3 regions of the Streptomyces sp. NPDC032198 genome follow, and region 2 is predicted to be linked to each of the others. Evidence: riboswitches for the same ligand, from Rfam matches in the RefSeq annotation. Region 2 holds a riboswitch; each other region holds the start of a gene.
What was found. Region 2 has a riboswitch for S-adenosylmethionine ahead of AB0E78_RS12435 (putative leader peptide). Riboswitches for the same ligand answer to the same signal wherever they lie in the genome.
Positions count from the first base shown of each region.

Region 1 (7,269 bases), on a different contig from region 2:
CATCCTCACGGGTGTGTACCTGACCCTGTTCTTCCACCCCTCGATGAACGAGGTGGAGTACCACGGCAGTTACATCCCGCTGCAGGGCCAGCTGATGTCCGAGGCGTTCAACTCGACCATGCACATCAGCTTCGATGTGCGCGGTGGTCTGCTGATCCGGCAGATCCACCACTGGGCGGCGCTGATCTTCCTCGCGGCGATGTTCGTGCACATGATGCGCGTCTTCTTCACGGGTGCCTTCCGCAAGCCCCGTGAGGTCAACTGGGTCTTCGGGTTCCTGCTGTTCGTCCTGGGCATGTTCACCGGCTTCACCGGTTACTCGCTCCCGGACGACCTGCTCTCCGGTACCGGTGTGCGCTTCATGCAGGGCGCCGTCCTGTCCGTGCCGATCGTGGGCACGTACTTGGCGATGTTCCTGTTCGGCGGGGAGTTCCCCGGCGGCGACTTCGTGGCCCGGTTCTACTCGGTGCACATCCTGCTGCTGCCGGGCATCATGCTCGGGCTAGTGGTGGCCCACCTGATCCTGGTCTTCTACCACAAGCACACCCAGTTCGCGGGTCCCGGCAAGACGAACAAGAACGTCGTCGGCATGCCGCTGCTGCCCGTCTACATGGCGAAGGCCGGAGGCTTCTTCTTCCTGGTCTTCGGTGTGATCGCGGCCATCTCGGCGATCGCCACGATCAACCCGATCTGGGCGCTCGGTCCCTACCGTCCGGACCAGGTGTCCACCGGAGCGCAGCCCGACTGGTACATGGGCTTCTCCGAGGGCCTGATCCGTGTCATGCCGGGCTGGGAGATCAACGCCTGGGGTCACACGCTCGTCCTGGGCGTGTTCATCCCGCTGGTCATCTTCCCGCTGGTCCTGGTCGCGATCGCGGTCTACCCGTTCATCGAGTCCTGGGTCACCGGGGACAAGCGCGAGCACCACATCCTGGACCGCCCGCGCAACGTCCCGACCCGTACGGGCTTCGGCGTCGCGTGGATCACCTGGTACATGGTGCTGCTGATCGGTGGTGGAAACGACCTCTGGGCCACGCACTTCCACCTGTCGATCAACTCGATCACCTGGTTCGTGCGCATCGCGTTCTTCGTGGCACCGGTCCTCGCCTTCATCATCACCAAGCGGATCTGCCTGGGTCTGCAGCGGCGCGACAAGGACAAGGTGCTGCACGGACGCGAGTCCGGCATCATCAAGCGCCTGCCGCACGGTGAGTTCATCGAGGTCCACGAGCCGCTCAACCAGGAGCAGCTGCACACGCTCACCGCGCACGAGCAGTACGCGCCGCTCGAGATCGGCCCCGCGGTCGACGAGAACGGCGTCGAGCGCAAGGTGTCCGGTTCGCAGAAGCTCCGGGCCAAGCTCAGCAAGGGCTACTACGGGGAGGACAACCAGATCCCCAAGCCCACCACCGAGGAGTACAAGGAGATCACCAGCGGCCACGGCCACCACTGATCCCTGAACGCTCCGACGTTCTGACCGCAAGGTCTGACCACAAGGTCGCCACGGTGAGAGCCCCGTCCCTGCATCCAGTGCATGGACGGGGCTCTTTGCCGTCCCCCGGGCTGGATAAGGTGTTCCTGACCCATGCCTAGACGAACCCAGGAGCGGCAGATGAGCGCTGTGACCCCCGCAGGAGGCAACACCGCGGCGGCCCGTTCCTGGCCCGGTGTGCTGAACGGGCTGCTGGAAGGGCGCGACCAGAGCGCCGAGGACGCCGCGTGGGCGATGGACCGCATCATGCGCGGCGAGGCGACCGACGCGCAGATCGCCGGCTTCGTGGTCGCGCTGCGGGCCAAGGGCGAGACCGTGGAGGAGATCTCCGGCCTCGTCCGCACGATGTACGAGCACGCCAACGTGATCGAGGTGCCGGGGCGGACCGTCGACATCGTCGGCACCGGCGGCGACGGCGCGAAGACCGTCAACATCTCCACGATGTCCGCGATCGTGGCCGCGGGAGCGGGTGCGAAGGTCGTCAAGCACGGCAACCGCGCGGCCTCCAGCGCCTCGGGCGCCTCCGACGTCCTGGAGAAGCTCGGGGTCAACCTGGAGCTGCCGCTGAACCGGGTCGTCGAGGTGGCCGAGGAAGCCGGGATCACCTTCTGCTTCGCCGTGAAGTTCCACCCGGCGCTGCGGCACGCCGGCGGGGCCCGCAGCCAGCTGGGCATCCGGACCGTCTTCAACGCCCTCGGCCCGCTCACCAACCCGGCCAAGGTGCGTGCCCAGGCGGTCGGCGTCGCCGACCCGCGGATGGCGCCGATCGTGGCCGGGGTCTTCGCCGAGCGCGGGAACTCCTCCCTCGTCTTCCGCGGCGACGACGGGCTCGACGAGCTGACGACCACGGCCACATCGCGGGTCTGGGTCGTACGGGACGGAGCCGTGCGCGAGGAGGCCTTCGACCCACGGGACGTCGGCATCGATCTCGTCCCCGTGGAGGCGCTGCGGGGCGCTGACGCCTCGTACAACGCCGAGGTGGCGCTGCGCCTCCTGGACGGCGAGAAGGGCCCTGTGCGGGACGCCGTGCTGCTCAACACGGCGGCGGCCCTGGTGGCCCTCTCGCCGGGCGAGGGGACCCTCGTGGAGCAGATCGGCGCCGGGATCGCGAAGGCGGCCCAGGCCATCGACTCCGGTTCCGCGAAGACGGCACTGGAGCGGTGGGTGGCGGCCAGCAACAGGTGAGTGTGGCGCACACCGCAGTCCGGATGCCGGACTGCGGTGTGCACCGGGAAGATCGTGTGGCAAGATGCTGCGCAGGTCATGAGTGACAGCGATTAGGCCCCGGCTCGCTGTCCGGCAACCCTCCGTCCGTGGCGGGGTGCCCCGGGTGAAGACCAGGCCGTACGCAGCAAGGCGTATGGCAAGCGCGGACCCCTGCGCACTCGATGAGTGTCGTACCCCTGGGGTCCTGGTCCTCAAGGGAGCAGTCTCGTGAGCAAGCGAATGCGATAGGGCTTCCCGGCCCCTTTTCCGCACCCCCTTTTCTCTTCATCACTGCAGCGCCCTATGTGCGCCCTCGCAGTGAACTCGCCTGCCTTCCCACGGGAGTTCGCCATGTCCGCACGCTCTGTCGCCACCGTCACCGACGCCTCCTCCACCGAGTCCGCCGACCCCTGCTGCGCCGCGCCGCTGCCGGTGCTCGGCCGTGACGTCACCGTGCCGCTCGTCACCGGCGGCGAGGTGACCTACGCGGCGCTCGACTACGCCGCGAGCGCCCCGGCGCTGCAGCGGGTGTGGGACGACGTGGCCGCGTACGCGCCGTACTACGGCAGCGTGCACCGCGGTGCCGGGTACCTCTCGCAGCTCTCCACCGACCTCTTCGAGAACAGCCGCGTCACCGTCGCGGAGTTCCTGGGCTGCCGCGAGGACGACCAGGTCGTCTTCACGCGTTCGACCACCGACTCGCTCAACCTCCTTGCCGCCGCCCTCCCCGCCGACTGCCAGGTCTTCGTCTTCGAGACCGAGCACCACGCCTCGCTGCTGCCCTGGCGCGACGCCCGCGTGACGTACCTGAACGCGCCGCGCACCCCCGACCAGGCCGTGGCCACCCTGGAGCGCGCCCTCGCCGACCGCGACCCCTACGGGCCCGCCCTGGTGTGCGTGACCGGCGCCTCGAACGTCACCGGTGAGCTGTGGCCGGTCAAGGAGCTCGCCGCCGCCGCCCACGCGCACGGCGCCCGCATCGTCCTGGACGCCGCGCAGCTCGCGCCCCACCACCCCGTCTCGATCAGCGAGCTCGACGTCGACTGGGTCGCCTTCTCCGGCCACAAGCTGTACGCGCCCTTCGGCTCGGGTGTCCTCGCGGGACGCTCCGACTGGCTGCGGGCAGCCGAGCCGTACCTCGCGGGCGGCGGTGCCTCGCGCAAGGTCGCGCGGCGTACGGACGGCGGCGTGGACGTCGAGTGGCACGACACCGCGGCGCGGCACGAGGCCGGCTCGCCGAACGTCATCGGCGTGTACTCGATCGCCGCCGCCTGCAAGGCGCTCACCGAGGCGGGCTTCGACGAGCTCGTCGCCCGGGAGCGCCACCTCATCGCCAAGGTCCGCGAGGGCCTCGCTGACGTGCCCGCCGTGAAGGTGCTGTCGCTCTTCGGTGACGACGCGCCGCGCGTCGGTGTCATCTCCTTCGTCGTCGACGGCTGGAACAGCTCGCACTTCGCCGCCGCGCTCTCCGCCGAGTACGGCATCGGCGTACGCGACGGTCTCTTCTGCGCCCACCCGCTGGTGCGCACCCTGCTCGGCAGCGACCCGCAGAGCCAGGGCGAGTGCGGTGCCCCCGAGGCCGCGCCCGGCGAGAAGTCCCTGAACGCGATTCGTGTCAGCTTCGGCGCGGGCACCCCGGACGAGCACGTGGAGCGCTTCGTGCGCGCCTGCAAGGAGCTCGTGGCCGACGGCGCGCGCTGGAACTACCGTACGGAGGACGGGCGTTGCGTCCCGGACACCACCGCAGCCTGAGCCCTGGGCCGCCCCCTCAGGCGTGAGCCCAGAACGATCATCCGCAGGGCCCGCTCGGTCGCGTCGGTGAGGAACACCGAGCGCCTGGAGTGCCCCGGCGCCCCGAAGGCCCCGGAGACGCCCAGGACGCCTAGGAGTCGAGGCCGATCGCGAACGCCGCTTCGAGGTCGTGCTGCGAGTACGTACGGAACGCGACATGCGTGTCCGTCCCCTCCACGCCCGGGATCTTGCTGATCTTGCCGGGGATGACGTCGGCCAGGTCGTCGTGGCGGGTGACGCGCACCATGGCGATCAGGTCGTACGTACCGGTCACGGAGAAGACCTCGCTGACACAGTCCAGGGCGGCGATCGACTCGGCGATCTCCGGGATCCGGTCCACGCTGGTCTTGATGAGCACGATCGCGGTGATCACGGCTGACTGTCTCCCTCGGTAACCGGTGCTGGCTTCTTCACTCTAGCTGTCCTCCTGTAGCGCCCCCATGCGTACAGAAAGCCGAGGGAGAACCCGACCAGATGGGCCAAGTACGCCACTCCCGGCCCCTGCGCGCCCTGCCAGGCCGCGAGCCACTGCAGCACCACCCAGAACGGCAGCACCACCCAGGCCGGAAACCGCAGCGGCAGGAAGAAGAGGAACGGGAAGAGGCTGGTGACCCGCGCCTTGGGGAAGAGACGGAGAAAGGCACCGAGCACCGCGGAGATCGCCCCCGACGCGCCCACCAGGGTCTGATGCGAGCCCGCGTGCGCGACCGCGTACGCGAACAGGGCGAGATAGCCGCAGCCGAGATAGAAGAACGCGAACTGGAGGTGTCCCATCCGCTCCTCGGTCATCGCCCCGAAGACGAAGAGGAACAGCATGTTGCCCAGCAGATGCAGCCAGCTCCCGTGCACGAAGAGCGCGGTGGCCGGGGCGAGCACGGGCCGCAGCGCCCCGCTGAACAGCTCGGAGGGGACCACGCCCCAGCGCTCGAAGTAGTCCTGCTGGGCGGCGAGCAGCTCATCGCCGGTCCCGTACGCGGGATTGAGCCCCGACACGGGCGAGATCACGAAGACCAGACAGCAGACGGCGATCAGTCCGTACGTGACCGGGGCGGACTGCCCCCTGAGCATTCGGCCCGCCGTCGAACCCCATGTCCTGATCATGAACAGAGCATGACGTAAGGGCAGCAAACCGTACAGACCGCCCCGCCGCGTGGGAGGCCGCCGCATGGAGACCCTTACAGGCCTTAGGGTTACGGACACCACGCACCATGGAATTCCGAAGGAAAGCGAACAGCCACGATGACGGTTCCTCTGCCGACCGACACCACCCGGTGGCGCTGCGCGCTCTGCGGCAACCTCACGCGTTTCGACGTGACCCGCACGTCGAAGGTCGTCGAATATGTGCACCTCGACCTGGCCGGTGAGTCGAACGTCGAGGAACGTGAGGTGGTCAGTGAGACCATCGAGTCGGTGCGCTGCCGCTGGTGCAACGCGGTGGACCAGGTGGAACTCGTGGACAGGCCGGGCGCCGGCTCCTGAGGGAGCGGGCCCCGCACAGCTAGTGGGGTGACGGATGGTGGAGAGCGCAAGCGGGGAGCCGGACGACGGCACCGCTGAGGTGCTCGACCGCCCGCTGCCCGACGGAGTACGACGGCGGGTCGTCCAGATCGTCTCGGACGGCTTCGGCGGGCTCACGGTCAGCGAACTGCCCGCACAGCTGCGGCAGTATGCCCGCTTCACGCCGACCCGGCGCACGAAGTTCGCGGGCAACGCGATGGCGGCGGCCCTGGAGGGCGACGCGCTCTTCCGGCAGCGCATCGGCGAACGTCTCAGAGAGGCGCAGCCCGAGCTCACCGGCGCCCTGGACGCGGGCTCACCGCCCCCGGCCGCGGACCCCCTCGATGTGGCGGCCGCGGCCTATGTGCTGCGTCCCACCGGCTGGGTGAAGCTGGTGACCGCCGCGGGTGAGGAAGCCCTGCGGGCGGACGCCGAGCGCGTCGAGGACGAGACCCGCGCCGAACTCGAACGGCTGCGCGAGGAACTCTCCGCGGCCCGCGGCCAGACGAAGGCCGAGACCGAACGGCTGCGCATGGAGCTGGAGTCGGCGAAGAAGGAAGCCGAATCGATGCATCGCAAGCTGCGCGGTGCCCTCAGTGACGTCAAGCGCGGTGAGGCCGCCCTGCGCAAGGCCGCCGCCGAGTACGACGCCGCACGCGCCGAGGGCCAGGCGCAGCTGTCCGCCGCCGAGAGCGAGTCCCGGCGGCTCAAGGCACGGCTGAGCGAGACCGAGGCCGCCCTGGAAGCCAGCCGCAGGGCGGCGCGCGAGGGCCGCAGCGTCGAGGACATGCGGGTACGGCTGCTGCTCGACACGGTCCTGGAGTCCGCCCAGGGGCTGCGCCGCGAACTGGCCCTGCCGCCCGTCTCCGTGCGGCCCGCGGAGACCGTGGACGCCGTCGAGCCCGGCCGGATGACGCCCAAGGACATCGCCGCCCGCGCGCTCTCCGAGAACGACCCGGCGATCCTCGACCAGCTGCTCGCGCTGCCGCAGGCGCACATGGTCGTGGACGGCTACAACGTCACCAAGACGGGCTATCCGACGATGCCCCTGGAGAAGCAGCGGCTGCGGCTTCTCGGCTCGCTCTCGCAGCTCGCCGCGCAGACCGGCGCCGAGATGACCTGCGTCTTCGACGGGGCCGAACTCGCCGCGCCCGTACTGCTCGCGCCGCCGCGCGGGGTGCGGGTGCTGTTCTCCAAGCCGGGCGTCACCGCGGACGAACTGATCCGCCAGCTGGTGCGCGCCGAGCCTCCCGGGCGCCCCGTGGTCGTCGTCTCGACCGACC
Region 1 is NZ_JBEZVL010000001.1:448,908-456,176, reverse strand. It holds gene AB0E78_RS02145 (cytochrome bc complex cytochrome b subunit) at 1-1,453, shown strand, start outside; gene trpD (anthranilate phosphoribosyltransferase) at 1,613-2,677, shown strand; SAM riboswitch class IV at 2,752-2,868, shown strand; gene AB0E78_RS02135 (aminotransferase class V-fold PLP-dependent enzyme) at 3,050-4,450, shown strand; gene AB0E78_RS02130 (Lrp/AsnC ligand binding domain-containing protein) at 4,581-4,862, opposite strand; gene AB0E78_RS02125 (rhomboid family intramembrane serine protease) at 4,859-5,590, opposite strand; gene AB0E78_RS02120 (hypothetical protein) at 5,729-5,968, shown strand; gene AB0E78_RS02115 (NYN domain-containing protein) at 6,003-7,269, shown strand, end outside.
Region 1: it holds a riboswitch for S-adenosylmethionine, as region 2 does, so the genes downstream of both, AB0E78_RS02135 (aminotransferase class V-fold PLP-dependent enzyme) here and AB0E78_RS12435 (putative leader peptide) in region 2, are expected to answer to the same signal.

Region 2 (7,269 bases):
CGCTGTGGCGGACCACGCGGACGGCGGCGCCGGTCTCGCGCAGGGCCTCGGTCCTGCCCGCGCTGGTGGTGGCGACGGTCAGCTTGCCGGTGTCGGCGTCGTACCAGGAACCGGCGTACGTGGATCCGGCCGCCCGCTGCGCCGCGCGGTCGACACGGGTCGCGGTCTTCTCGGCGGCGAGGCGGGCGCGCGCCTGGCCCGCGGTGAGTCCGAGGTCGTCCTGCAGGGCGGTGAGCATGCCCGCGGATGCCGGGGGAGCGGCGGGCGCGGGGGCGGCGCTCGCGGTGGGGGCGAGCGAGGCACTCGCCCAGGTGCCGGCCAGAAGCAAGGAGGAGAAGGCGATGCGGACTCCGGTTCTGCGTCTCACGGCAGGGCCCTTTCTGTCGTTCCATCGGGGTGGGGAGGAACAGGGGGTGATGAGAGCGCTCTCACGATGAGTTCAGGCGGAGCATAAGAGCGGCCCGGCAGTCATGTCCATACCAACTGGGCGTCATCCGGAGGCAATTGGAGCCAAAAAACAGCGGCCGGGTGGTGTTCACCGACACGCCCGCGTGCCCGGGTGGCCGGCGGTGACACGGTGACGGCACGGCATCCGCGGGAGTGCGTCGACGACTGAGGACGGCGGGGGCCGGCCGGGGCACGATCGGCGGCCGCAAGCCGATCGTGTTCGGCCACGCTGTCCGCGTAGGGTGCGTGAATGAGCATGCTGGATGACGCCCGCACGGGCATGAACCCCGAGATCCGGCCGCAGGACGACCTGTTCGGCCACGTCAACGGTCACTGGCTGGAGCACGAGCCGATCCCCGAGGATCGCTCCAGCTGGGGCCCCTTTGTACAGCTGGTCGACACGGCCGAGGAACAAGTGAAGGTGATCATCCAGGAGCTGGCGTCGGCCGCCTCGTCCGGCGCCGTCCCGGATGACGCGCGCAAGATCGCCACGCTGTACGCCTCCTTCATGGACGAGGAGACGATCGCCGCCCGCGGGCTCGCCCCGGCCCAGCCCCTGATCGACGAGGTCGCGGGGCTCCGCGACACCCGGGAGCTCGCGGCGTTCCTCGGCCGCTTCGAGCGGATCGGCGGCTCCGGTCTCTTCGGCTCGTACATCGACTCGGACGACCGGAACTCCGACCGCTACCTCTTCAACATCCTCCAGGGCGGGCTCGGCCTGCCCGACGAGTCGTACTACCGGGAAGAGAAGTTCGCCGAGATCCGCGAGAAGTACCTCGCCCACCTCACCGAGCTGCTCACGCTGGGGCAGCACGCCTCGCCCGCCGAGGCCGCGCAGACGGTCCTTGCCCTGGAGACGCGGCTCGCCGCCGGCCACTGGGAGCGGGCCGAGACGCGTGACGTCCAGAAGACGTACAACCTCACCACCCTGCACGAACTGATCACCCTGGCGCCGCACTTCGACTGGCGCGCCTTCGCCGAGGGGCTCGGCGGCTCGGACGCCACCATCGCCGAGACGTGCGTCCGCCAGCCGTCCTACTTCCGTCACCTGTCCGCGGTCCTCGACGAGGTGCCGATCGAGCAGTGGCGGGACTGGACGCTCGTCCGGGTGCTGCGCTCCAGCGCGCCGTACCTCACGGACCCCTTTGTCCGGAACAACTTCGAGTTCTACGGCCGCACCCTCAACGGCACCCCGGAGCTGCGCGCCCGGTGGAAGCGGGCGGTCGCCTTCGTCGAGGGCTCCATCGGTGAGGCCGTCGGCAAGGAGTACGTGGCGCGGCACTTCCCGCCGAGCTCCAAGGCCATGATGGACGACCTCGTCGGCAACCTCCTCGAGGCCTACCGCCAGTCGATCGCCCGCCTGGACTGGATGACGGACGAGACGAAGGAGCGCGCGTACGAGAAGCTCGCCACGTTCCGTCCCAAGATCGGCTACCCGGACACGTTCCGCGACTACTCGGCGCTCCAGGTCTCCGACGACGACCTGCTCGGCAACGCGCACGCGGCAGCCGCCTTCGAGTCCGACCGGCAGCTCGCCAAGATCGGTGCGCCGGTCGACCGCGACGAGTGGTTCATGCTGCCGCAGACGGTCAACGCGTACTACAACCCGGGCACCAACGAGATCTGCTTCCCCGCGGGCATCCTGCAGAAGCCGTTCTTCTCGCCCGACGCCGACCCCGCGGAGAACTACGGTGGCATCGGCTCGGTCATCGGCCACGAGATCGGCCACGGTTTCGACGACCAGGGCGCGCAGTACGACGGCGCGGGCAACCTCAACGACTGGTGGACCGCGGCCGACAAGACGGCGTTCGAGGCGAAGTCGAAGGCACTGGTCAAGCAGTACGACGCGTTCTCGCCCCGCAACCTCCCCGGCGAGTTCGTCAACGGCTCGCTCACGGTCGGCGAGAACATCGGCGACCTGGGCGGCCTGACCATCGGGCACACGGCGTACAAGATCGCGCTCGACGGCGCCCCGATGCCGGAGCGCGACGGCACGACCGGTTCCCAGCGGCTCTTCATGAACTGGGCCTACTGCTGGCGCACCAAGCGCCGCAAGGAGCAGGAGCAGCAGTACCTCACCATCGACCCGCACTCGCCGCCGGAGTTCCGGGCCAACATCGTCCGCAACCTCGACGAGTTCCATGACGCGTTCGGGACGGTGGAGGGCGACGGGCTCTGGCTTGACCCGGCGGAGCGCGTCAGGATCTGGTGACCTGATCTCCCCGGGGGCGGCCATGGCACTTCGCCGTGGCCGCCCCGACCCGTTTCCGCGCCGCCCGCCCGCTCACCGGTCCGGCTCGCGCGCGGCGCGCAGCAGGCGGAGTTGGCCGATCTCGGCGGCGTTCTTCATCAGCTCGGAGTTCACCCAGGCGAGCATGTCGGCCACGGTGTGCCCGGGGTCGTGCTGCCAGGGGAACGGAGCGGTGGCGTCCAGGGCGGCGTCGTCGAGCCGGTCGAGCACCGCCAGCCAGTCCGTGCGCAGGTCACGCAACCAGTCGACGGCTGCCTTGCCGCCACCCGGCCAGGTGATCTCGGTCCGCTGACGCGGCAGTCGCCCCCGCGCGTGGTCGATCGTCACGCTCCACCACCAGCCGATGTGCCAGCTGATCCAGCCGATCGTCGGAACAGGGACGGGCTCGAGCCGCTCCAGGTGGTATTCGAAGAGCGACCAGGTCAGGTCGAACTGCCCGCGGAGCAGAGTGTGCCGGGAATCCGTCACCGGGTGACCCTGGCACAGGGCCTCTCGGCTGGGGAAACGGATTTTGTGCCGCACTCGGGTGGGCTCGGCCGCCGGTTCGGTTCAACGGGGTGCGGGTGGTTGGCGTGGAAGGCCGGGTGGTCGTGCAGGCGGCGTACGTAGGACCACACGTCGGGGCGGGCATCCGTCGCCTCGGCTGCGTCGGGGGTCCGGTGGACGAGCCGCGCCCACAAGTCCACGTCCGCCGCGGTGAGTTCCTCGCCCACCAGGTAGGCGTGGCGGGCCAGTCGGCGGTCGACGTGGTCCAGCGTCGCGGGGGTGAGGGGGCCCGCGAGTTGCTCGTGCCAGGCGTCGATCCGTGCCGCGAGGGCCGACGGGCGCAGCCGGGGCAGCGGGCCGCCGGCGTGCGCGGCGAAGCGGCAGGCCAGGTCGCGCAGGATGTCGGGGGTGTGGTTGCTGACGACGTGCCCGCTCCATCGGTCGCACAGTGCGGGAACGGTCGGCGGACCGTCGAAGTGGTGCTCGGTGGCCTCGTAGTGGCGGTGTAGGTCGGCGTGGGCCGCCGCGGTGGTGTCCGGTGTCAGGAGCGTCGTGGTGACCGCGCTCCTGAGGCCGAGCAGGTCGAGGGTGATCGAGACGCGCAGGGAGCGCGGACATCCGGCCGAGAGGTACAGGTGATAGCGGTGGGGCGCCGGGTAGAAGCCGCCCGCGAGATCGGCTCCGATGCGGCTGCGGATCTGCGGGCGGTGCGACGTGGTCTCGGGCATGGCTCTCCAGACAGGTGAGGGGGCGCCCGCGGCGCTCGGTGCCGGTGGGGCGGCGGGGGAGAGGGGATGGCGTGGCAGCAGAGGGCCTCAGAGGCCACGGAGAGCCGGAGCGATGACGAGCCCTTGCTGCCGGGCGGGCGGTCGGCTCTTGCGCGGTGACGTCAGAGAGCTGGAGCCGAGGCGCTGCACACGCGCAGCAGGTCGATGTGCAGCCGCCTGGTCAGGACGTGGGGGCGGGGTCTGGGTGCGGACAGGGGGGATCGCGGGGTGCTGTTCCTCGCGGCGACCGCCCTGGACATGTTCACCAGCCCTGCTGTCGAGGCCCGTGGTATCCGGAGGTGTACCCGGAGCCGATGGCCCGCTCGGGGACCCGTTCGAGACCGTCCCCGGAAGTCTGGGTCCGGGGTTCCCCCGCCGTCAAGAAGGCCTGTGGAACTCCCCGACCCCCAGGAAACTCCCTGGAAGTCCCCGGAACTCCCCCAGCGGGAGCGGAACAGAAGGCGTGGCCCGCCGGTTGACCCTGACGGAGTCCCACGAAGAGACACGTACGGCGATGTGAGCCCTGCCATGATCCACGGGGCATTGCGCACGGCTACGACCTCACGTAACGTCCGAGCAGGTTACGAGTGTCAGCGTCAAGCCCTGGCTTGCTGACCGGCAACCCTCCCTCGCGGCGGGGTGCTCCAGGTGAGGACCGGGCGGTTCCCGACCAGGGTTCCGCAAGCGCGAGACAGGCGGGGCCCCGGGCCCGCCGAGCCGGAAGGGCGGAGGTGACGGACATGCCACTGGTGCCGCCCGTTCCTGCGCCCGTGCCGCCCGTGCACGCGCCCGCGCCACGCGTCCTGGTGATCGCCCCGAGCCGCCAGGTGCATCTCTACTCCCGGCCGCACATCGACCTGCAGCGTGTCGCCGGCGCGCTCTGTCGTTCCTGACCCGTCACCCCGCCGCCGCACCCTCGGAGCCGAGGGGCCGGTGTTCTCGTACGGTCGATCAGGAAGGCACTCCTCCGTGTCGTCATCACCTTCACCTTCATCCGCCCTGCCCTTTTCCGCTGACTCCGCCTCTTCGGCCGCGCTGCACCTCGCCGTCGCGCTCGACGGCGCGGGCTGGCATCCGGCCGCCTGGCGTGAACCGGTCTCCCGGCCAGGGGAGTTGTTCACCGCCCGGTACTGGACCGATCTGGTCACCGAGGCCGAGCGCGGTCTGCTCGACTTCGTGACGATCGAGGACGGGCTCGGACTCCAGTCCTCGCACTTCACCGAGCCCGACGGACGCACCGACCAGGTCCGCGGACGGCTCGACGCCGTCCTCGTCGCCGCGCGCGTCGCGCCGCTGACCAGCCACATCGGTCTGGTGCCGACGGTGGTGGCCACCCACACGGAGCCCTTCCACATATCCAAGGCGATCGCCACGCTCGACTACGTGAGCACGGGCCGTGCGGGCGTACGTGTGCAGGTGTCGGCGCGCCGGAACGAGGCCGCGCACTTCGGACGCCGCACGCTGCCCGCCCTCGAGGGCGTCGAGGATCTCGGCAGGCCGGACGTACGGGAGTTGACCGCCGACCTCTTCGACGAGGCGGCCGACTACGCCGAAGCCGTGCGCCGCCTCTGGGACAGCTGGGAGGACGACGCGGAGATCCGGGACGTCGCCACCGGCCGCTTCATCGACCGCGACAAGCTGCACTACATCGACTTCGAGGGCAAGCACTTCAGCGTCAAGGGCCCCTCGATCACACCCCGGCCGCCGCAGGGCCGGCCCCTCGTCAGTGCGCTCGCCCACGAGGGCCCGACCGACGCACCGTTCCGCCTCCTCGGCCGCTCCGCGGACCTCGGATACGTCACTCCGCGCGACGCCGGGCACGCACACGCCATCGTCAGGGCGGTCCGCGCCGAACAGGACACGGCCGGACGCGGCGACGAGCCCCTGCACCTCTTCGGCGACCTGGTGGTGTTCCTCGACGACGACCCGGCCGCCGCCGCGGCCCGCCGGGAACGGCTGGACTCCCTCGCCGGGCAGCCGTACACCAGCGACGCGCACATCTTCACCGGTACGCCCGCTCAACTGGCTGATCTGCTCGCAGAGTTGGCGCAGGCCGGGCTCACCGGATTCCGGCTGCGCCCCGCCGTCGTCGGCCACGACCTCCCGGCGATCACCCGGGGCCTGGTGCCCGAGCTCCAGCGCCGCGGCGTCTTCCGCCGCGCGTACGAGGCCGACACCCTGCGCGGTCTGCTGGGCCTCGCCCGCCCCGCAAGCCGCTACGCCGCCACCGCCTGAGCGGGAAAGGACCACCGACATGAGCAAGTCAACGTCACCGGACAAGCCGCTCAAGCAGATCCACCTCGCGGCGCATTTCCCGGGCGTCAACAACACCACTGTGTGGAGCGACCCCGAAGCCGGCAGCCACATCGAGTTCAGCTCCTTCGCGCACTTCGCACGCACCGCCGAGCGCGCCAAATTCGACTTCCTGTTCCTCGCCGAGGGGCTGCGGCTGCGTGAACAGGGCGGTCAGATCTACGACTTGGACGTCGTCGGGCGGCCCGACACCTTCGCCGTCCTCACCGCGCTCGCCGCTGTCACCGAACGCCTCGGTCTGACCGGCACCATCAACTCCACCTTCAACGAGCCCTATGAGGTGGCCCGCCAGTTCGCCAGTCTCGACCACCTCTCGGACGGCCGAGCCGCCTGGAACGTCGTCACCTCGTGGGACGCCTTCACCGGCGAGAACTTCCGCCGCGGCGGATTCCTCCCGCAGGACGAGCGCTACTCCAGGGCGAGGGAGTTCCTCGGCACGGCGGGCGAGCTGTTCGACTCCTGGCGCGGGGACGAGATCCTCGCCGACCAGCAGACCGGCACCTTCCTGCGTGACGCCAAGGCGGGCGCCTTCGTCCACCAGGGACAGCACTTCGACATCCAGGGGCAGTTCAACGTCCCGCGCAGTCCCCAGGGGCGCCCGGTCATCTTCCAGGCGGGCGACTCGGAGGAAGGTCGGGAATTCGCCGCCGAGGGCGCGGACGCGATCTTCAGCCGGTACAGCACGCTCAAAGAGGGGCAGGCGTTCTACACGGACGTCAAGGGCCGCCTGGCCCGCCACGGCCGCACCCACGACCAGTTGCTCATCCTGCCCGCCGCGACCTTCGTTCTCGGCGACACGGACGCCGAGGCGGAGGAACTCTCCCGGGAGGTGCGGCGCAAGCAGGTCAGTGGCGCCACCGCGATCAAGCACCTGGAGTTCGTCTGGAACCGCGACCTCTCCGCGTACGACCCGGAGGGCCCGCTGCCCGACATCGACCCGGACCTCGGCGAGCACACCGTCGCGCGCGGCCGGGCCCAGGTGCGGATGTACCGTGACCCGCTGGC
Region 2 is NZ_JBEZVL010000004.1:318,045-325,313, reverse strand. It holds gene AB0E78_RS12455 (S1 family peptidase) at 1-367, opposite strand, end outside; gene AB0E78_RS12450 (M13-type metalloendopeptidase) at 698-2,659, shown strand; gene AB0E78_RS12445 (DinB family protein) at 2,732-3,166, opposite strand; gene AB0E78_RS12440 (hypothetical protein) at 3,163-3,912, opposite strand; SAM riboswitch class IV at 4,531-4,644, shown strand; gene AB0E78_RS12435 (putative leader peptide) at 4,692-4,844, shown strand; gene AB0E78_RS12430 (LLM class flavin-dependent oxidoreductase) at 4,921-6,186, shown strand; gene AB0E78_RS12425 (NtaA/DmoA family FMN-dependent monooxygenase) at 6,206-7,269, shown strand, end outside.

Region 3 (7,269 bases), on a different contig from region 2:
TCCCGCAGCATGCCCGGCACCAGGGCCAGGTGGTAGTCCTGGACGAGGACCGCCGCGTCCGCACCGGCGCTCTCCGCGAGCGCCTCGGCGAAGGCCCGGTTGTAGGTCTCGTACGCCGCCCACTGCGCCCGGAACTCCGCGCCGAAGGCCGGTTCCAGCGGGGTCTGGTAGAGCATGTGGTGGACGAACCACAGCACCGAGTTCGCGATCCCGTTGTATGCGTCGGCGTGCACGCCCTCGTGCGAACCCGCGTCGATGTCGAGCATCCGCACCCCGGGCTCGCCGACCCCGCGCCGCACGGCCTCACGGTCGCCGTCGCCCAGCGCCGCGCAGACCCACAGGGCCGCTTCCCCGTCGGATTCGCCGATCGCGCTGAGCCCGGAGACGAGACCGCCGCCGCCGCGCTTGGCCGTCAGCTCCCCGTTCTCCTCCAGGGTGTACGTGACGGGGCCGCGGTTGGACGCGACGAGGATCTGGGCGGAGGCGTGCTCGGAGACCATGTGGCGAACCTAGCCCTTCCGGGATGGGCTCAAACGTACGGGCGCTCATCGCTGGTCGCGTCTGCTCCTCGCCGCCGCCACCGCCAGAACGCCCAGCGTGAACAGGGAGATCGCCAGACCCGCGTACAGCATGGTGTCCGACTCGCCGCCCGTGTCGGCCAGTTCCCCCGGCGTGCTCCCGCGGCTCACGGTCCCGGCCTGCTGATGCCCCGGAACGGGCCGTACCGGTGCGTCCATGACCATGGTGCCGGTGGCCCTGATGTCGCCGTACGGCGATTCCGCGGCGGCGGGCGCGGTGGCCGCTCCGAGTGCTCCTGCCACGAGAATGGCCGTCGTCATGGCCACGGCACCGACGCGTCGCGCGCTTCCCATTACCTGTCTGAGCCACATAAGTGGGGAATGTAGACAAAATGCTCGGTTCTGGGTGGTTACGCCACGCGGCGGGCCGTGTACTCCGCTATGCCGCACATCGGCGGGCGCTCCTCCGTGTCCACCGAATGGGTCCGCGGCTCGAACCCGTGCTCGCCCCGTTCGAACTGGGTGAGTTCGGGGCGCACGAGATGCCCGCGCGCGAGCCGCAGCTGCGCCGTCCGGTAGATCGCCGCCGCCATCCGCCCCAGCGCCTGCCCGTCCTGGTGCCGGTGCTTGCGCACGCCGACGTCGACCTGCGCGAGCGCGTCCAGGCCCACCGTGTGCAGCGCGTCGACGAGCAGGCCCAGCTCCACTCCGTAACCGACGGGGAACGGCAGCCGCTCCAGGAGGGACCTGCGCGCCGCGTACTCGCCGCCCAGCGGCTGGACGAACCCCGCGAGCTGCGGCCAGTGCATGTTGAGCAGCGGGCGCGCCATCAGCTCCGTGACCCGGCCGCCCTGACCTGCCGCCTCGCCCAGGGGGCGGTCGTACATCGCCTTCACGAAGTGCACGTCGGGCTCGGTCAGGAGCGGGCCCACGATGCCGGTGACGAAGTCCGCCGAGAACTCCCTCAGGTCCGCGTCGACGAACGCGACGATGTCACCGCCGGTCACCAGGAGCGAGCGCCACAGGACCTCGCCCTTGCCGGGCACGGCCGGGATGCGCGGCAGGATCTCGTCCCGGTGCACGACCCGCGCGCCCGCCTCCCGCGCGACCTCGGCCGTACGGTCCCGCGAGCCGGAGTCGATCACCACGAGCTCGTCGACGAGGGGAGTCCCCTCGACCAGCTCGCGGCGGATCGCGGCGACGATCTCGCCGACCGTCCCCTCCTCGTCGAGCGCGGGCAGGACGACGCTCACCGAGGCTCCCGACGCCCGTTTGGCGTCGAGCAGCGCGCTGAGCGGACGGTCGGCAACGGACCAGGAACGCCTGGTCAGCCAGCGCTCGGCCTCTTCCAGCACGGGTGGCTCCTCCTGTGTGTGGCCTACATGTGATCCATCTCGCGGTTCGGACGACTATCTCAAGGGTCCAGGCCGTCGGTTACAGTCTTGAACAACGCGGATGACCATCGCATGTCGGGGGTCATCGCGTAACAAATGCCCCGGGCCCCTGAAGCCCGGCGCCATACCGCTCATCCAGAGGGGCAGAGGGATACGGCCCGTTGAAGCCCCGGCAACCATCCCGCCGACCGCGCACGCGAGGTCTCGGTGGGGAAGGTGCCAATTCCGTCTCGCGGCGAAATGCGTCGCGAGGAAGATGAGGAGAAAGGGCCTCGCCTCCATGGCTGCGCAGACTGTCGCAACGAACGACACCACCCCCTCCACCACGGGTTCCGTGGACCTCGGCCCCGCGTCCGGCCTCTCTTGCCGCGAGTGCGGCGAGCTCTACGCGCTGGGCCCGATCTTCGCCTGCGAGGCCTGTTTCGGCCCGCTCGAAGTCGCGTACGACCTGCCGACCGGCGACCCCGAGGCACTCCGGAAGCAGATCGAGTCCGGCCCCGACAACATCTGGCGCTACGCGCCCCTGCTGCCCGTCCCGGCGAACGTCGCCGAGAAGCCGAACATCAACCCCGGCTGGACCAAGCTGGTCAAGGCCGACAACCTCGCGCGTGAACTCGGCGTCGAGCAGGGCAAGTTGTTCGTCAAGGACGACTCCGGCAACCCGACGCACTCCTTCAAGGACCGCGTCGTCGCGCAGGCCATCGAGGCCGCGCGCGCCTTCGGCTTCACCACCCTCTCCTGCTCCTCCACCGGCAACCTCGCGGGCGCCGTCGGCGCCGCCGCCGCCCGCGCCGGCTTCCGCTCCTGTGTGTTCATCCCGCACGACCTGGAGCAGGGCAAGGTCGTCATGGCCGCGGTCTACGGCGGCGAGCTCGTCGGCATCGAGGGCAACTACGACGACGTGAACCGCTTCTGCTCCGAGCTCATCGGCGACCCGCTGGGCGAGGGCTGGGGCTTCGTGAACGTGAACCTCCGGCCGTACTACGGCGAGGGCTCCAAGACCCTCGCGTACGAGATCTGCGAGCAGCTCGGCTGGCAGCTGCCCGACCAGCTGGTCATCCCGATCGCCTCCGGCTCGCAGCTCACGAAGATCGACAAGGGCCTCAAGGAGCTCATCGAGCTGGGGCTCGTCGAGGACAAGCCGTACAAGATCTTCGGTGCGCAGGCCGAGGGCTGTTCACCGGTGTCGACCGCCTTCAAGGCCGGTCACGACGTCGTGCGCCCCCAGAAGCCGGACACCATCGCCAAGTCGCTCGCCATCGGCAACCCCGCCGACGGGCCGTACGTCCTGGACATCGCGCGTCGCACGGGCGGTGCGGTGGAGGACGTGAACGACGAGCAGGTCGTCGACGCGATCAAGCTCCTCGCTCGGACCGAGGGCATCTTCGCGGAGACCGCGGGCGGGGTCACGGTCGGCGTCACGAAGAAGCTGATCGACGCGGGCCTCATCGACCCGACCTTGACCACGGTTGTGTTGAACACGGGTGACGGGCTCAAGACTCTTGACGCTGTTGCCGAGACGTCTCAGGCGACCGCCACGATCCGCCCCAGCCTGGACGCGTTCCGCGCCGCCGGGCTCGCCGGCTAGCTGCCGTAGGGCCTGACCGCCGTCCTCGACGGGCGGTCGTGGTCCGTCCTCGCGCAGTTCCCCGCGCCCCTGAAAGGGGCCCCACACACCCCGAGGTGAAATCATGAGCGTGAACGTCCGTATCCCCACCATCCTCCGCACCTACACCGGCGGTCGGTCCGAGGTCGCCGCGGAGGGTGCGAATCTCTCCGAGGTCATCGCCGATCTGGAGAAGAACCACGCCGGTATCGCGGCCCGTGTCCTGGACGACCAGGGCAAGCTGCGGCGTTTCGTGAACGTTTACGTGAACGACGACGACGTCCGCTTCGAGCAGGGCCTGGAGACGGCGACGCCGGACGGTGCCGGGGTCTCCATCATTCCCGCCGTCGCCGGTGGTTGATTCTTTAAAGAAATACCCTGCGTAATCTCCATTGCCCCCTCCGCGAGAGAAGCGGAGGGGGCAATTCCATGTGGTTGAGCGCGGTACAGTTGGGAAGCGAGCTTCCCTGTTTGTGCCGAGCGCATATACGAAGTCGCCCCGAGGGCGACAAGAAGTAGCCAAAGTGCCCCGCCCATTTGCCCCTCTCGTGGCATTTGCCTGGCCCGACTTGCCCTGAACTCCGGCGAATTCTTCGCATATTACCGATCAGGCGTGCCCAGAATTCTCGTCCGATTGACCTGTTGCAGAGGGCAGTTGGACAGATACATTCAGCCGCGGTCGACGCGTTCCGGCGCACGCCTCCACAACCCATTGGGGGGGTGAGGTCTGACCCGGGTCCGCGAAGTGCGGGTCCGTGCAAGGGCCAGTAATAGGGGAGTTAGGCATGGCTCAGGGCACCGTCAAGTGGTTCAACGCGGAGAAGGGGTACGGCTTCATCGCGGTCGACGGTGGTGCGGATGTTTTCGTCCACTACAGCGCGATTCAGATGGACGGCTACCGCACCCTTGAAGAAGGTCAGCGAGTGGAGTTCGAGATCTCGCAGGGCCAGAAGGGTCCGCAGGCGGACATGGTCAAGCTCGCCGTCTGATCTCGGCGCGATCGGCCAGTGACTTAGAGAGTCACGAGGGGCCCGTACCCGACAGGGGTACGGGCCCCTCGTGCGTGCGCCCCTCGTACGTCTGGGATCCGCGAGAGGCGCTTGCACTCGTAGGGGTCGAGTGCTAATCATTGGGCTTAGCACTCTCCGAGTGAGAGTGACAGAACTTGGATCGGGTCGGTGAGGCCCGCAGGCCGGGTGGGGCAAGGAACCACAAGGCTTGCAGGCCGTCCGTCGCGGGCGCTGGCGCGATCCGGAAGCATGCCACCCCTGTCCGGGAGGACCACTTCACATGGCCAAGATCATCGCGTTCGACGAGGAGGCACGGCGCGGCCTCGAGCGCGGCATGAACCAGCTCGCCGACGCCGTCAAGGTGACCCTGGGCCCCAAGGGTCGCAACGTCGTCCTCGAGAAGAAGTGGGGTGCCCCCACGATCACCAACGATGGTGTTTCCATCGCCAAGGAGATCGAGCTCGAGGACCCGTACGAGAAGATCGGCGCCGAGCTGGTCAAGGAGGTCGCGAAGAAGACGGACGACGTCGCCGGTGACGGCACGACGACCGCGACCGTCCTGGCGCAGGCGCTGGTCCGCGAGGGCCTTCGCAACGTAGCCGCCGGTGCCAACCCCATGGCCCTCAAGCGTGGCATCGAGAAGGCCGTCGAGGCCGTCTCGGGTGCCCTCCTTGAGCAGGCCAAGGACGTGGAGACCAAGGAGCAGATCGCTTCTACGGCCTCCATCTCCGCCGCCGACACCCAGATCGGCGAGCTCATCGCCGAGGCGATGGACAAGGTCGGCAAGGAAGGCGTCATCACCGTCGAGGAGTCGCAGACCTTCGGTCTTGAGCTTGAGCTCACCGAGGGCATGCGCTTCGACAAGGGCTACATCTCGGCGTACTTCGCCACGGACATGGAGCGTATGGAGGCGTCGCTCGACGACCCGTACATCCTGATCGTGAACTCGAAGATCTCGAACGTGAAGGACCTCCTTCCGCTCCTCGAGAAGGTCATGCAGTCCGGCAAGCCGCTGCTGATCATCGCCGAGGACGTCGAGGGCGAGGCCCTGTCGACCCTGGTCGTCAACAAGATCCGTGGCACCTTCAAGTCCGTTGCCGTCAAGGCCCCGGGCTTCGGTGACCGCCGCAAGGCCATGCTCGGCGACATCGCCATCCTCACCGGTGGCACCGTCATCTCCGAGGAGGTCGGCCTCAAGCTGGAGAACGCCGGTCTCGACCTGCTCGGCCGCGCCCGCAAGGTCGTCATCACCAAGGACGAGACCACGATCGTCGACGGCTCCGGTGAGAGCGACCAGGTCCAGGGTCGCGTCAACCAGATCCGCGCCGAGATCGAGAACTCGGACAGCGACTACGACCGCGAGAAGCTGCAGGAGCGCCTGGCGAAGCTCGCCGGCGGTGTTGCGGTCATCAAGGCCGGTGCCGCGACCGAGGTGGAGCTCAAGGAGCGCAAGCACCGCATCGAGGACGCCGTTCGCAACGCGAAGGCCGCCGTCGAAGAGGGCATCGTCGCCGGTGGTGGCGTGGCCCTCATCCAGGCCGCCGCTGTCTTCGAGAAGCTTGAGCTCGAAGGTGACGAGGCCACCGGTGCCGCCGCTGTGAAGCTGGCCCTTGAGGCCCCGCTGAAGCAGATCGCCGTCAACGCCGGCCTTGAGGGTGGCGTCATCGTCGAGAAGGTGCGCAACCTGCCCATCGGTCACGGCCTGAACGCCGCGACCGGTGAGTACGTCGACATGATCGCCGAGGGCATCCTCGACCCGGCGAAGGTCACGCGCTCTGCCCTGCAGAACGCCGCGTCCATCGCCGCGCTGTTCCTCACCACCGAGGCCGTCATCGCCGACAAGCCGGAGAAGGCGGGCGCTGCCCCGGCCGGCGGCGGCATGCCGGGCGGTGACATGGACTTCTGATCCGCCTCCGGCTGATCAGCGGTTCATCGCTACACGCGAACCGAGGGCGGCACTCCTTCTCACGAAGGGGTGCCGCCCTCGGGCGTTTCCCGGTGCGTACGGGGCGTGCGGCTTACGAAAGACGGTCCATGATCCAGGTGCAGAGTTCTTCCGTGACCAGGGTGTGGCCCTCGTTGTGGGAGGCGCAGAGGTACTCGTCGAGCTCGCTGTCCCCGGAGTCCTCCGGGAACGGGTCGTGCAGCTTCTCGTGGGTGTCGATGTCGCGCAGGGCGACCGCGCTCACCGAGGGGACGAAGCAGTGCTCGCGGGTCTCCGCCTCCGAGCCGAGGCCGATGATCGCGGGGATCTTGTTCAGCTCGTCGGCGAGGATGCCGAAGCCCTCCAGGGTGCCGCCGGGCGCACCGTCGATCTCGGGCATGCCCGAGGTGCGGATCTGCGGCTTGCGCAGGGTCACCACGCGGAGCTGGGCGACGAGCTTCTCCTCGCCCGCGGGCTGCGTGTAGAGGTGGGTGCCGGTGATGCCGAGGCCCTTGCCGTGGAACGCCCGTACGCCGGGGTCGATGCCGTTGGCCACGCCGGTGCGCACGCCGTTGGCGACGCCGATCTTCTTCGGGCGCCTGGGCCAGCCGCCCACCCGCTCCAGCTCGGCGAGGAACTCGATGCGCTCCTTGTCGGTCTCCGGGGAGTCGTCCCATTCGGAGATGTGCTGCCACAGGAGCTGGCGCGCCGCCGGGCTGTTCATCTGGTTCGAGAAGGCCGCGTTGAGCCGCCGGATGTAGTGCGCGAACGACTGCAGCGCGATGGGGATCCAGGCGCCGCGGTGCGGGCTGTCGAA
Region 3 is NZ_JBEZVL010000005.1:145,286-152,554, forward strand. It holds gene AB0E78_RS14720 (trehalose-6-phosphate synthase) at 1-500, opposite strand, end outside; gene AB0E78_RS14725 (hypothetical protein) at 546-839, opposite strand; gene AB0E78_RS14730 (glucosyl-3-phosphoglycerate synthase) at 929-1,873, opposite strand; SAM riboswitch class I at 2,041-2,175, shown strand; gene thrC (threonine synthase) at 2,193-3,500, shown strand; gene AB0E78_RS14740 (MoaD/ThiS family protein) at 3,604-3,879, shown strand; gene AB0E78_RS14745 (cold-shock protein) at 4,304-4,507, shown strand; gene groL (chaperonin GroEL) at 4,809-6,434, shown strand; gene AB0E78_RS14755 (hypothetical protein) at 6,547-7,269, opposite strand, start outside.
Region 3: it holds a riboswitch for S-adenosylmethionine, as region 2 does, so the genes downstream of both, thrC (threonine synthase) here and AB0E78_RS12435 (putative leader peptide) in region 2, are expected to answer to the same signal.